Regions from separate parts of the Arthrobacter stackebrandtii genome, predicted to be linked through region 2. Evidence: predicted binding sites of a transcription regulator. Region 2 holds the regulator's gene; the other holds the start of a gene.
What was found. Region 2 encodes Rex, which represses fermentation and respiration genes when NADH is low (regulators of the CRP and FNR family bind a similar motif). Its sites were predicted from a motif close to CTTGTGAANNNNTTCACAAG; they were not measured.
Positions count from the first base shown of each region.

Region 1: JOF48_RS14890 (glyceraldehyde-3-phosphate dehydrogenase) is a predicted target of Rex. The motif match lies at 4,582-4,601, and genes of this name have one in related genera.

Region 1 covers NZ_JAGIOI010000001.1:3,413,531-3,419,703, forward strand. Annotated here, with positions in the region: gene cysK (cysteine synthase A) at 1-288, opposite strand, end outside; gene msrA (peptide-methionine (S)-S-oxide reductase MsrA) at 403-927, opposite strand; gene JOF48_RS19735 (Nif3-like dinuclear metal center hexameric protein) at 1,449-2,318, shown strand; gene JOF48_RS14875 (zinc ribbon domain-containing protein) at 2,478-3,215, shown strand; gene JOF48_RS14880 (VOC family protein) at 3,206-3,628, shown strand; gene JOF48_RS14885 (YaaA family protein) at 3,722-4,486, opposite strand; gene JOF48_RS14890 (glyceraldehyde-3-phosphate dehydrogenase) at 4,683-6,164, shown strand.
Region 2 covers NZ_JAGIOI010000001.1:1,366,683-1,372,855, forward strand. Annotated here, with positions in the region: gene JOF48_RS05675 (hypothetical protein) at 1-3, shown strand, start outside; gene JOF48_RS05680 (hypothetical protein) at 195-893, shown strand; gene JOF48_RS05685 (redox-sensing transcriptional repressor Rex) at 937-1,635, opposite strand; gene JOF48_RS05690 (glutaredoxin family protein) at 1,754-2,029, opposite strand; gene JOF48_RS05695 (HAD family hydrolase) at 2,138-2,950, shown strand; gene JOF48_RS05700 (30S ribosomal protein bS22) at 3,059-3,157, opposite strand; gene JOF48_RS05705 (helix-turn-helix domain-containing protein) at 3,272-3,508, opposite strand; gene JOF48_RS05710 (3-deoxy-7-phosphoheptulonate synthase) at 3,618-4,763, opposite strand; gene JOF48_RS05715 (acetylxylan esterase) at 4,964-5,974, opposite strand.

The DNA of each region.
Region 1 (6,173 bases), 2.0 Mb from region 2:
CGGCATGGTCAGGATGACCTTGTATCCGCGGGCAGCGCCCACCATGGCCAGCGCAATGCCGGTGTTGCCGGAGGTGCCTTCCACAATGGTGCCGCCCGGCTTCAGCTCGCCCGAGGCCTCAGCGGCGTCGACGATGGCAACGCCGATCCGGTCCTTGACGCTGTTGGCGGGGTTGTAGAACTCCAGCTTCACCACAACGGTGGCGCCAAGGCCCTCGGTCAGGCGGTTCAGGCGCACCAGGGGGGTGCCGCCAACCAGTTTGGTGACATTGTCATAAATACGAGCCATGGGTGGTCCTTAGTTCATTCGTGCAAGCATGAGACATGCAACGGGTGGGGTGCGCCCGCCAACGGAACCGTGCGCAATTGTTATCGAAAGCGTAGCGAGTCCGGCGCCCGGGTTCTAGGCGGCAAGCCACGCGGCGTAATGTTTTCGCACTTTTGCGATTTTGGGGTTGATAATGACCTGGCAGTAGCCCACCTCGGGCCGCTGCGCATAGAAGTCCTGGTGGTAGTCCTCGGCCTCGTAGATGACGCCCAGCGGCGAAACCTCAGTCACAATCGGGTCCGCCCAGAGCTGCTGGTTCCGTGCAATCGCGGCCCGGAACAAGGCTTCCTCCTCCGCCGTGCGATAGTACATGACGGAGCGGTACTGGGTGCCGACGTCGTACCCCTGGCGGTTGAGGGTGGTGGGGTCGTGCTGGACAAAGAACATGTCCAAGATGACGTCCGCCGGGATCACGGATTCGTCAAACGTCACCGACACCACCTCGGCATGGCCCGTCATGCCGGAGCAGATCTGTTCGTAGCTGGGGTTGGGAAGCGCGCCGCCCGTATATCCGGACACCACCGATTCCACGCCCTTGGTCATTTGATACACGGCGTCGAGGCACCAGAAGCAGCCGCCGCCCAAAACAAAAGTCGTCATGTCACATACAAGTCATATGGGGCCCACATGATTCCCGTGCATTGTTACGGTCCCTCAACAGCCTTTGCCGCCAGTAAGGTAGGAGCATGAGCAAGGATCCCACTTTCCCCATGCCCGACGCCGGAGCCGGCCAGGGCGCCACCGTCACCGACACTTCGGCCGGCCAGGCAGACGCGCCGGCCGCGGCTGCATCCGCAGGCGCCGGAACGCCTTCCGCGGAAGCCGCGCCGGCCGCCGAAACGGGCACCCCCGGCGGTGCCGGAGCCCCGTCCGTCGATGAACTTTCATCCGGCAGCGCCGCCGGCGAGCCTGCAGCCCCGCTTGATGGCGGCGCCGTTGCCGCCGGTGCGCACACCGCCCCCGCCGACGTTTCGGCCGCCCAGCCGCTCCATCTGGCCGACACTCCCGCAGCCCGCGTGGCAGCAGTGCCCGCACTCCACGAGGCCGGCACTCCCGGCGCCCACCTGGCCGATGCGTCTGGCGCAGAGACAGCGGACGGCGGGACCGGCGTCGAACTTCCCGTGGGCACCCCGGAAACAGGCGACAACCTTGAATCGCCTGTGCTGGCGGATGTCCTGGTGGCCATCGAGGAGCTGTGGCCCGAATCCCTCGCGGAGGCCTGGGACCGGGTGGGCCTGGTCGTGGGACGCACCGAGGCCGTGGTGGACAGGATCATGTTCGCCGTGGACCCCACCCTTGAAGTGATTGACGAGGCCATCGAATGGGGTGCCCAGCTCCTGATTACCCACCACCCGTTGCTGCTGAAGGGCGTAAACTCCGTTGCGGCGACCACCGGCAAGGGGAGGGCGGTGCACCGGCTCATCGAGGCCGGCTGCGCCCTGCTGACGGTCCACACCAATGGCGACAGCGCCGTGGGCGGCGTCTCGGACGTCCTCGCCGACGTCATCGGCCTGGGCGACGTGGAGCCGCTGGTCCGCACTCCACATGGCCTGGTTGAGGAAGGCATCGGTCGCGTTGGCGTGCTGGCCGGCCCGGAAAAGCTGGGCGACCTCGCAGCCCGCGTGTTCCTGTCCCTTCCCGCCGTGGCCGGCGGAGTCCGCGTGGCCGGGGACAAGGATGCGCTGGTGCGCAAGGTTGCCGTGTGCGGCGGCGCCGGCGACAGCCTGTTTGACGCCGTGCGCGCCAGCGATGCGGACGTGTTTGTGACGGCCGACCTCCGGCATCATCCCGCATCTGAGGCCAGGGACGTGCGCGGGGACGGGCGGCCGTACCTGATCGACCTGTCCCACTTTGCCAGCGAATGGCTGTGGCTGCCGGCCGCAGCCGAGGCGCTGGGGAACGTGCTCGCCGACCAGGGCTTTGCGGCCGAGCTTGCCGTCAGCCAAATCAACACGGATCCCTGGGACTTCATCCTGACACCGGGAACCTAACGATTGCCGGCCTCCCGCCGCTCGCGGGCTCGCGGCGGGTCCCTCGGCCGCTAACGCTTATCGGCCTCCCGCCGCTCGCGGGCTCGCGGCGGGTCCCTCGGCCGCTAAGCTTGGGGGCAACAACCCACTGATCCACACCAGGCATGCAGGAGGACACACATGGCCAAGGCAGCACCGGGCGAGCAACTGCGCTTGCTTGACATTCAGTCTCTGGACGGAAAGTTGCGGGGGCTCGACGTTCAGGCGAAAGCACTGAAGGAAGACCCCCGCCTTCCCGACCTGCACGGGGGAGTGACGGCGGCCAAGAGCGACCAGGTCGTCTTGGACACCGCCGTCGGGGACGCCCAGCGGGCCCTGACCAAGGCCGAAGACGACGTGGCCGCCGTCGTGGCCCGCATTGACCGTGACGAGGCCAAGCTCAACAGCGGCACGGGCCTGTCCAAGGACCTGATGGCGCTGCAGAGCGAGATCGAATCCCTGGGCCGGCGCCGGTCTGAACTTGAAGACACCCAGCTGGAAGCCATGGAGGCCTTCGAGGAAGCCGTGGCGCGGCAGGAGGCCCAGCGGGGGCTCGTGGAGCAGATGCAGTCGGTGCTGGACGAGGTCCTGGATGAAGTCCGCAGCAAGCTGGCCGGGCTGAAGATGGAGCGCGACGCAACACTTGCCGAGCGTGCCGAACTGGCCGCCACCTTCGACCCCGCCCTGTTGGCCATCTACGACCGCACCCTGGCCAAGTACGGCGTGGGCGCAGCCCGGCTGTTCCACGGAAAATCCGAGGGATCCGGCATGGAGCTCAGCGCCGGCGACCTCGTGGAAATCAAGAAGGCCGCTGCCGACACCATCGTGTTCTGCCCCGATTCGGGCGCAATCCTGGTCCGCTCGGAGGAGTGGGGCTGAGCAGCCCCCTCAGCGCCACGGGGCGGCTGCACCACGTGGAAATCTGGGTCGAGGACTATCCGCGGGCCAAGGCCTGCCTGGGCTGGATGCTGGAACAGCTGGGATACCGGCTGGAGTCCGAATGGGCCCACGGCGGCAGTTGGCAGGGTGCGGGGGAGTACATCGTCCTTGAGGCCGGGCCCCACGTTTCAGGCCCGCACCGGCGGCGCAGTGCGGGACTGAACCATCTCGCGTTCGCCGCCGGTCCGGCATCGGCCGTGGACGCCCTCGCGGCGGCCGCAACAAATCGGGGCTGGACGCTCATGTTCCCGGAATTGCATCCCCATGCCGGCGGCGCCGGACATTACGCCGCCTACCTGGAAAATGCCGACGGCTTCGAGGTTGAGCTGGTCGCCGGTGGTGCCAGTGCATAAATGCCGCCGTATGGGACGAATGCCACGGACCACACCACGGCAGTTGTCCCAAACGGCGGCAATTATCAAATAGTGCGGCGCCTGTGCCTGCCGTCAGTCCTCGAGGATGATGTTCAGGGAGTGTGCCTTGCGCGCGGTCCCCGGCACAAGCTCAACTGTCCACTTTTCCGCAGCGGCCTTCGCAAGCTGCGCGGGCGTTTCCGGAGCCTTGCCGCGGCGGACAATCAAATGCCGGGCCAGTTCCCCGCGCGTGTGCTTGGCGAAGTGCGAGACCACCTTGCGGACACCGTCGCGCTCCGTGAAAACGTTGACGGACACCGTGCGGGCCGGGTCGGGAACCCAGGCGGCGGCGTAGCTGCTCGAGCGGCAGTCCACCAGCAGGTGCCCCTCCGCATGCCCAGCCACGGCGGCGGCCAGCTTCGGCTTCCAGTAGCTGGCCAGTTTGCCCAGCCCCGGCAGCCCCACCGACATCGACAGGCGGTACGCGGGAATGCTGTCGGCAAAACCCACGGCACCCCACAGCCCTGAGACAACCACGACGGCGGAATCCGCCTTGCGCCTTTGCGCCGGCGTGAGGCTTTGGTAGCCAAGGGCGTCGAACAGGACGCCGGTGTAGATGCTGTGCGCGGGGGCCGCGGGTTCATGGGCGAGCCGCGTGTTGCGGCTGACCTCGTGGACCAGCGACGCGCCGACGCCCAATTTCGCCAGGGCATCCTCCCTGCCGGAAACGAGGGCCAGGGCCTCCGCCACTTCCTGGCGGGCATCGGTCAGTTCGGGAAAGCTCAGGGCGGCCAGGTCGACCGGGACGCCGGCGCCGGCGGGGGTCTTGCCTTCGGAAGGGGGAAGCAGAATAAGCACCAGATGAGCTTATCGGCTTTGTGACGCGGGCCCACGCGCCCGGGGGTCCCGCTGCGAGCGAAGCGAGTTGCAGGAGGGCGCGGGGATAGACCGGTCTAGTGAAAGGGCTCACTGAACTCGCCGGTAAGGCACATCGGCTGCCAGACTGGATTCGGCTTGAACCAAGGGTGTTTTGAGCTGGAAGAGGATATATCAAGTGGTGCAGCAACTCGTTGACAACAACTCCGACGCCGTCCTGGACTCCTGGATGGAACGTGAAGCCATGGCCGAGGCTATGATCCCGCTCATTGGCCGGCTCTACCGGGACAACAATGTCCTGACCAGCATCCACGGCCGCTCACTCATCAACCAGTCGGTCATCAGCATCCTGAAGGCGCACCGTTTTGCGCGCCAGGTCGATGACGTGGAACTGCCCGTAGAACAAACCCTGCCCATCCTGCAGGTCCTTTCAACAATGCAGCTGGGCGCAGCCTCCCTGGATGTGGCCCGTCTCAACGCAGGCTTCAAGTCCTCCAACGCGGACAGCCTGGAAGCGTACCTGCGCACCGAACTGGCCGACATCGTCAACAAGTACGGCGCCGACGAACGCCACAGCACCGACGTGGTCCTGTACGGTTTCGGCCGCATCGGGCGCCTGCTGGCCCGCATCCTGATCGAACACGAGGGCGGCGGCCACGGCCTGCGCCTGCGCGCCATCGTGGTTCGCAAGGGCGGCCCCAAGGACCTCACCAAGCGTGCCAGCCTGCTGCGCCGCGACTCAGTCCACGGCCCCTTCCACGGCACCATCACCATCGATGAGGACAACAACACGATCCAGGCCAACGGCACGGCCATCCAGGTCATCTACTCGGACAGCCCGGCAACCATCGACTACACCGCCTACGGCATCAGCGACGCCCTCGTCGTGGACAACACCGGCCGCTGGCGGGACGAGGAAGGCCTGTCCCAGCACCTGCAAAGCAAGGGTGTTGCCAAGGTCCTGCTGACGGCCCCCGGCAAGGGCGCCCTGAAGAACGTGGTCCATGGCATCAACCATGCCGTCATCGCCCCGGATGACAAGATCATCACGGCAGCCTCCTGCACCACCAACGCCATTACTCCGGTACTGAAGGTCCTCAACGACCGCTACGGGATCGTCCACGGCCACGTGGAAACCGTCCACTCCTTCACCAACGACCAGAACCTGACGGACAACTTCCACAACGGCGAACGCCGCGGCCGCTCCGCAGCACTGAACATGGTCCTGACCGAAACCGGCGCAGCGAAAGCCGTGGCCAAGGCCCTGCCGGAGCTTGAAGGCAAGCTCTCCGGCAACTCCATCCGAGTCCCCACGCCCAACGTCTCCATGGCCATCCTGAACCTGACCTTGGAAAATGGCACCACCAAGGAAGAGGTCAACACCTACCTGCGCGACATCTCGTTGAACTCCGGCCTGCGCAAGCAGATCGACTTCATCGACTCCCCGGAAGTCGTTTCCAGCGACTTCGTGGGCTCCCGCCGCGCCGGAATCGTAGACGGCCTCGCCACCATCAGCACGGACAAGCACCTGGTCCTGTACGTCTGGTACGACAACGAGTTCGGCTACAGCTGCCAGGTGGTCCGCGTCATGGAGGAAATGGCCGGCGTGCACCCGCGCCAGTTCCCCGCAGTGGAGCACACGGCCACCCTCCGCGGATAGCCCCAGGCA
Region 2 (6,173 bases):
TGACGGACCGCTGGCTGTCCCGGCCGGCTGCCCGAACATGTTGCATGGTCGGGTAGTTGGCGCGGGCGGGGTCGCGTAGGGTTTATAGCAAACCCGACGCGGCCCCTTCCCTTTTTAATGCAGCCGCCGACGGCACAGCAGCCCGGGCGGAGCAGCCGCCGGGACCACGGCACGCAAGTGAAAGAGCAGCCATCATGAGCACCCCCGGCGAACAGCCCCAAGAGCGCCCCGCTTCCCGCCCCGGAAGCTATGGCGAGATTGCCCCCGGCGTCCCCCGGTATGGCCAGTACGCCCCGGAAGGCTGGCAGCCGCCGCAGCCGGAGACCCGCGACGCGTCGGGACAGCTGCCCCCGGCCGCCTCCTACCCCGGCTTCAAGGGCGCCCCGCAGGGACCCGACGGCGGCCTGCCGGGTCCGGCGGACCAGCACTTGGCCCCGCCGTCCAAGGTGCTGCTGGCATCGCGGCTGATCCTGGCCGCCGGCATCATGCAGGCGGTCTCCGTGGTGGCGCTGCTGGTGGTGCTGTTTGTTCCGACCATCAAGGCCTCTGTCGTTGACGTGCTGCGCAGCGCCTTCGCGTCCAGCCCCGAGCTGGCAGCCATGTATTCCGACCCCACCATGATGGACACCGTCCTGTTCCTGGCGTTTGTCCTGAGCATCGCCATGACGGCCTGCTACTTCTGGATCTCACGGAATGTGCGCAAGGGGGCCGGCTGGGCCCGCACCACCTCGCTGGTCCTGGCGGCAATTTCCCTGCTGTTCCTGATCCCGCCCAATCCCGTGACCGTCGTCCAGGTGCTGCTGGGGATCATTGCGGTGTACCTGATGTTCCAGGCCCCGGCCGCGGAATTCTTCCGCGCCCGCAAGGACGCCCGGGACGCGCTGAAGCGCTGACGCGCTGACGCCCGCGCGGGGGGCCACTGCCTTCAGGTGCCGCCTACGCGCCCGGGCGGTCCCGCTCCAGGCCCGGCTCCTGCAGCCGCTGCGCGTGGTAGGCCAGGATCTGCAGCTCAGTGGCCATGTCTACCTTGCGCAAGTTGACGTGCTCCGGCACGCTCAGGGCCACGGGGGCAAAGCTGAGGATGCTGTGCACGCCGGCTTCGACCACGCGGTCGCACACTGACTGGGCCACCTGGGCCGGCAGTGCCAGCACCACCATGTTGGCGCGTGTGGATTCCAGCACGGACTCCAGGTTGGCCACGTCGCTGACGCGCAGCCAGCCGATCTCCGTGCCAATAACCATCTGGTCGGCGTCGAGCAGGGCCACCACGTCAAAGCCGCGGGATTCAAATCCGGCGTAGCGGGCCAGGGCTCGGCCCAGGTTTCCGGCACCGACAATGGCAACCCGCCATTCGTGGGTGAGGCCGAGGGCCTGCGCAATCTGCCGGCTCAGGTTGGCCACGTCGTAGCCCACGCCGCGGGTGCCGTAGGAGCCAAGGTGGGAGAGGTCCTTGCGGACGTTGGCGGATCCCACGCCGGCAGATTCGGCCAGGGCGTCCGAGGAGACGTTTTCCACGCCGTCGGCCAGCAGCGCGTTGAGCGTGCGCAGGTACAGGGTCAGGCGCGACACGGTGGCAGGCGGCAGCTGCCTGGCCTGGCCGGCTGGCCGGTCTTCCGGGGTCTGCGCTGGGATCACGGTGTCACTCCACAATTGAAAATGTCAGGCCCAAGCCACTGCCGCACTTCGCAGCGCAGGCAGCATGGAAGCCTGATTCAACTGTAGGACCTGCCCCGCCCCCTGCCAAAAGCTGCGGTTATCCCCCGGTCATGGCGCGACGCAGAACGCTCTCGAGCCGAACAGGATCGATGTGCCAGAAGTCGCGCTGCACGCCGTCGACCAGGACCACCGGGATTTCCTCGCCGAACCGCGCGGTCAGCTCCGCGTCGCCGTCGATTTTCTTCTCTGTCCACGGCAGCCCGAGGTCCCCGGCCACCTTGCCCACCGCGGTGCGGGCGTCGTCGCACAGGTGGCAGCTGGTCTTGGTGATCAATTCCAGCACGGGAACGGTGGCATTGGCAGAGGTGTCCATGCCTACAACCGTACTCAATGCCGGTGGGCCCCGGCACCCGGGTGAAACTTTGCCCACAGTTAATCCCGCGGGCAGGCGGACGCATGAAGGATTGACTAGACTCGTTCCATGCCCGACGTGATCATCAACAGTGCCGAGGCCGCCTCGACCGTTGCACCGCGTCAGGGCGAGGCCGCTTTCTTTGACGTGGACAACACCATGATGAAGGGCGCCAGCCTGTTCCACGTGGCCCGGAAAATGTACCAGAAACGCGCCTTCACGCTGCGTGACGCCGCGGGTTTCGCCTGGAAGCAGGCCAAGTTCATCCTGCGCGGCGAGAACATGTCGGACGTGCACTCCGTGCAGGACTCCGCCCAAAAACTGGCCGCCGGCATCACCGCCGAGTTTGTCCACCAGCTCGGCGAGGAAGTCTACGACGAGATGATCGTCTCCAAGATCTGGCCAGGCACGCGCGCCCTCGCCGAGGAGCACCTGAAGTCCGGCCGGCAGGTGTGGCTGGTGACGGCGACGCCGGTGGAGGTGGCCTCCGTCATTGCCGAGCGCCTGAACCTGACGGGCGCCCTGGGCACCGTGGCGGAGATTGAGGACGGCGTCTACACGGGCCGCATCGTCGGCGAGATCCTGCACGGGCCCGCCAAGGGGCACGCGGTCCGTAAACTTGCCGAGGCTGAGGGCCTGGACCTGGCCGTGTGCTGGGCGTACAGCGACTCCTACAACGACATCCCGCTGCTCACCGCCGTGGGCAACCCCGTGGCCATCAACCCCGACGCCAAGCTGCGCAGGCACGCACGCGAGAACAACTGGCCCATCTACGACTACCGCTCGGGCCGCCGCGCCGCCACCCTGGGGCTCAAGGCCGCCACGGGTGCCGGCGTGGTGTATGGGCTCTGGAAGGGCATCGCCATGGTGCGCAAGCGCTGACCGCAGCGCAGGGCACCGGGGAGGGTCCGCCGTCGGGCATAAAAAACACCCGCCCACCAAAGGTGAACGGGCGCTCTTCGAAGAATAACTTCAAGAAGAAAAGAAGATTTACTTCTTGTTGCGACGCTGGTGACGCGTCTTGCGAAGCTGCTTGCGGTGCTTCTTCTTGGACATCCGCTTGCGGCGCTTCTTAACTACTGAACCCATGAAAGTTCCTCACAAACTGCATAGAACAACCTCGGTTGAGGCCGTAAACGATTAGGTCGACCGATCTCAGGAATCGGTCAAAGCCGAAAATGGATCTTTCCTAGGGTACCGCCTTTACCCTGTATGCGCCGAACCGGAGGTTCCATGCGTCCCTGTGCCATCCACCACGGCCCCGCGCAGATAGCTCTCGACGGCGTTGGCCGGGACGCGGTAGGACCGCCCGAACCGGACGGCCGGCAGTTCCCCGGCATGCACCATGCGGTAGACGGTCATCTTGGACACGCGCATGAGCTCGGCGACTTCCTGCACGGTCAGGAAATTAACGTTGGAGAATTCTTGCTCCTGGGTCATGGCTGTCCTCGATGTTCGATTCACTCGGGAAGGGCCGGCCTCGGCGCGCGGCACCCTCTGCTCCTAAGGATACTGTAGGGGCAGAAGGTGCCCATGTGAAAGTTGTTCTCTAGTGTGACGCGGTCCGGCGGGCGCGCGAGCTGCGGGCCAGGTTGGCCAGCACATCAGCCGTGACGTCCCAGTCCATGCAGGCGTCCGTGACGGACTGGCCGTACACCAGTGCTGCCTGGCCGGCGGCGACCTGGTCCACGTCCAGGTTCTGGGCGCCGCCCACCAGGAAGCTTTCCAGCATCACGCCGGCGATGGTGTGTGCAGAGGCGTCGCCGGCTTCGAGCTGCGCGCCGATTTCCAGGGCGACCTCGGCCTGGCGGTGGTGGCTCTTGCCGGAGTTCGCGTGGCTGGCGTCCACGATCAGGCGAGGGTTGACACTGCCGGCGGCGGCCTTCGCGGAGGCGTCCGCGACGTCGGCGGCCCTGTAGTTCGGGCCCTTGCGGCCACCGCGCAGGATCACGTGGGTGTCCTGGTTTCCGGCCGTGGCAACCAGCGAGGCGCGGCCTTCGCCGTCAATCCCGAGGAACGACTGCGGTGCACTCGCGGCGTTGCAGGCGTCGAGCGCCACCTGGAGGTCCCCGTCGGTGCCGTTCTTGAAGCCGATCGGCATCGACAGGCCGGAGCTGAGCTGGCGGTGGATCTGGCTTTCCGTGGTGCGGGCCCCGATGGCGCCCCAGGAGATCAGGTCGGCCGTGTACTGGGGGCTGATCGGCTCCAGGAATTCGGTGCCGGTGGGCATGCCGAGCTGGGACACCGCCAGCAGGAACTGCCGCGCCATTTCCAGGCCCTTGGCAACGTCGTGGCTGCCGTCGAGGTTGGGGTCGTTGATCAGGCCCTTCCAGCCCACCGTGGTGCGCGGCTTTTCGAAGTATGCCCGCATGACAATGAGCAGGTCCTCCTCGTGCGCCTTGGCGGTTTCGGCCAGCCGTCGGGCGTACTCCAGCCCGGCTTCGGGATCGTGGATGGAGCACGGCCCCACCACCACCAGGAGCCTGTCGTCGAGGCCGTCCATGATGGCACGGACCTGGTCGCGGCCGCGTTCGACGACGTTGCTGCTCGTTGCGTCCAGCGGCAGCTTTTGCGCCAGCTGGGCAGGTGACGGGAGCTCGGTGAACTGGCTGATGCGCAGGTTGGCCGTGGGCTTTGCGTGTGCCGCGGCGGTGTTTTCGGTGGCTGCGTTGTCGACGGCTGCTGTGATGCTCATGGAGAATTTTCCTTTGGTGGGGTGGCAGCGAGCCCCTTGTCAGAAACCCGCCGGAAATGGCGAAGGACAGAGAAAGAATTTCTCTGTCCTGTTGGCTCTGAAGGAAAGTTGGATGCGTGTCAGTTAGACGCGGGCCCCTCCAGAGCCAACGAAAAATACGCATACCAACGGTTTGTCATGCCCTCACCATATGCCCGGACTTATCCGGCGAGCAAATCGGCCACGTAACGCAGCTGCCGGATCCACTGGTGCTCCTGCCCGCCCTCATGGTTGTTGAAGCGGTAGTACTCAATGTCCTTGCCCGGCTGCACGGGTGCGGCGGAGCCGTAGGCGTTGAAGGAGCCGTAAACGGTGGACGGCGGGCAGATGTCGTCCTGGCCGGCGGCCGAGTAGAGCGCCGGGGCGGTGCAGCGGCGGGCGAGGTGGACGCCGTCGAAATAGTTCAGCACCTCAAGGGCGGCGTCATAGTCGTGGCGGCGGCGCTTGAGGTAGGTGGCGATTTCCGGGTAGGGGCCGCGGCCCGCAATGTCGATGGAGCGGGGGAAGTCCTGCAGGAAGGGGACGTCGGGCATGACGGCAATGACGCCGTCGAGCCGGCCCGCGGCAAGGCCGGAGGCGGCGATGGTCAGGCCGCCGCCCTGGCTGATGCCGCTGACGATGACCCTTCCGGGGTCGATTTCCGGGTGGGCCTGCGCGGCCTCGATGGCGCGGAACGAGTCCACGTAGGCGCGGCGGTAGTAGTAGTCCTCGCGGCTGTCGATGCCGCGGGTCATCAGCCCCGGATGGGCAGTGCCGCCGGCGGACGCGTGCGGGTCCGGGGTGTCGCCGAGCAGGCCGCCGTAGCCCTGGCCGCGGGTGTCCATGATGAAGTGGGCGTAACCGGCCTGGGCCCAGCCGGTGTCTTGCTGGACCAGGCCGCGTCCGCCGGAGTAACCGATGTATTGGACCACCACGGGCAGCTTCTCACCGCGGGCGCGGTTGGCGGGCAGGTGCAGCCAGCCCTTGACCGGGTCGCCTCCGAATCCGGCGAACGTGACATCGAAGCTGTCGATGACGGTCAGCATGTTCTCGACCGGCATGAACGTGGCGGCGAGGGGGAATGCACGGGCCTCCGCGATCGTGGCGTCCCAAAAGGCGTCAAAGTCTGCAGGCTCCGTGAGGTCAGATTCGTAGCTGCGAAGCTGTGCCGGGGGCAGGTCAAAAAGGGGCATTGCTGGGTGTCCGTTTCTGGTCGGGCGCGGCAGGTGGCAGGGCGCGCTGGTCCGTTTTGAACATCCTATGTCCATCCCGCGGGCGCCCCGCATGCCGCCGCGAACCCGCACCGCCCGCCCCGATGGACGTTCCACCAGGACAAACATTGCGGGTTCGCGGACAGCCAGACACTGGCCATGCCGGATTCGGCGTGGCGGC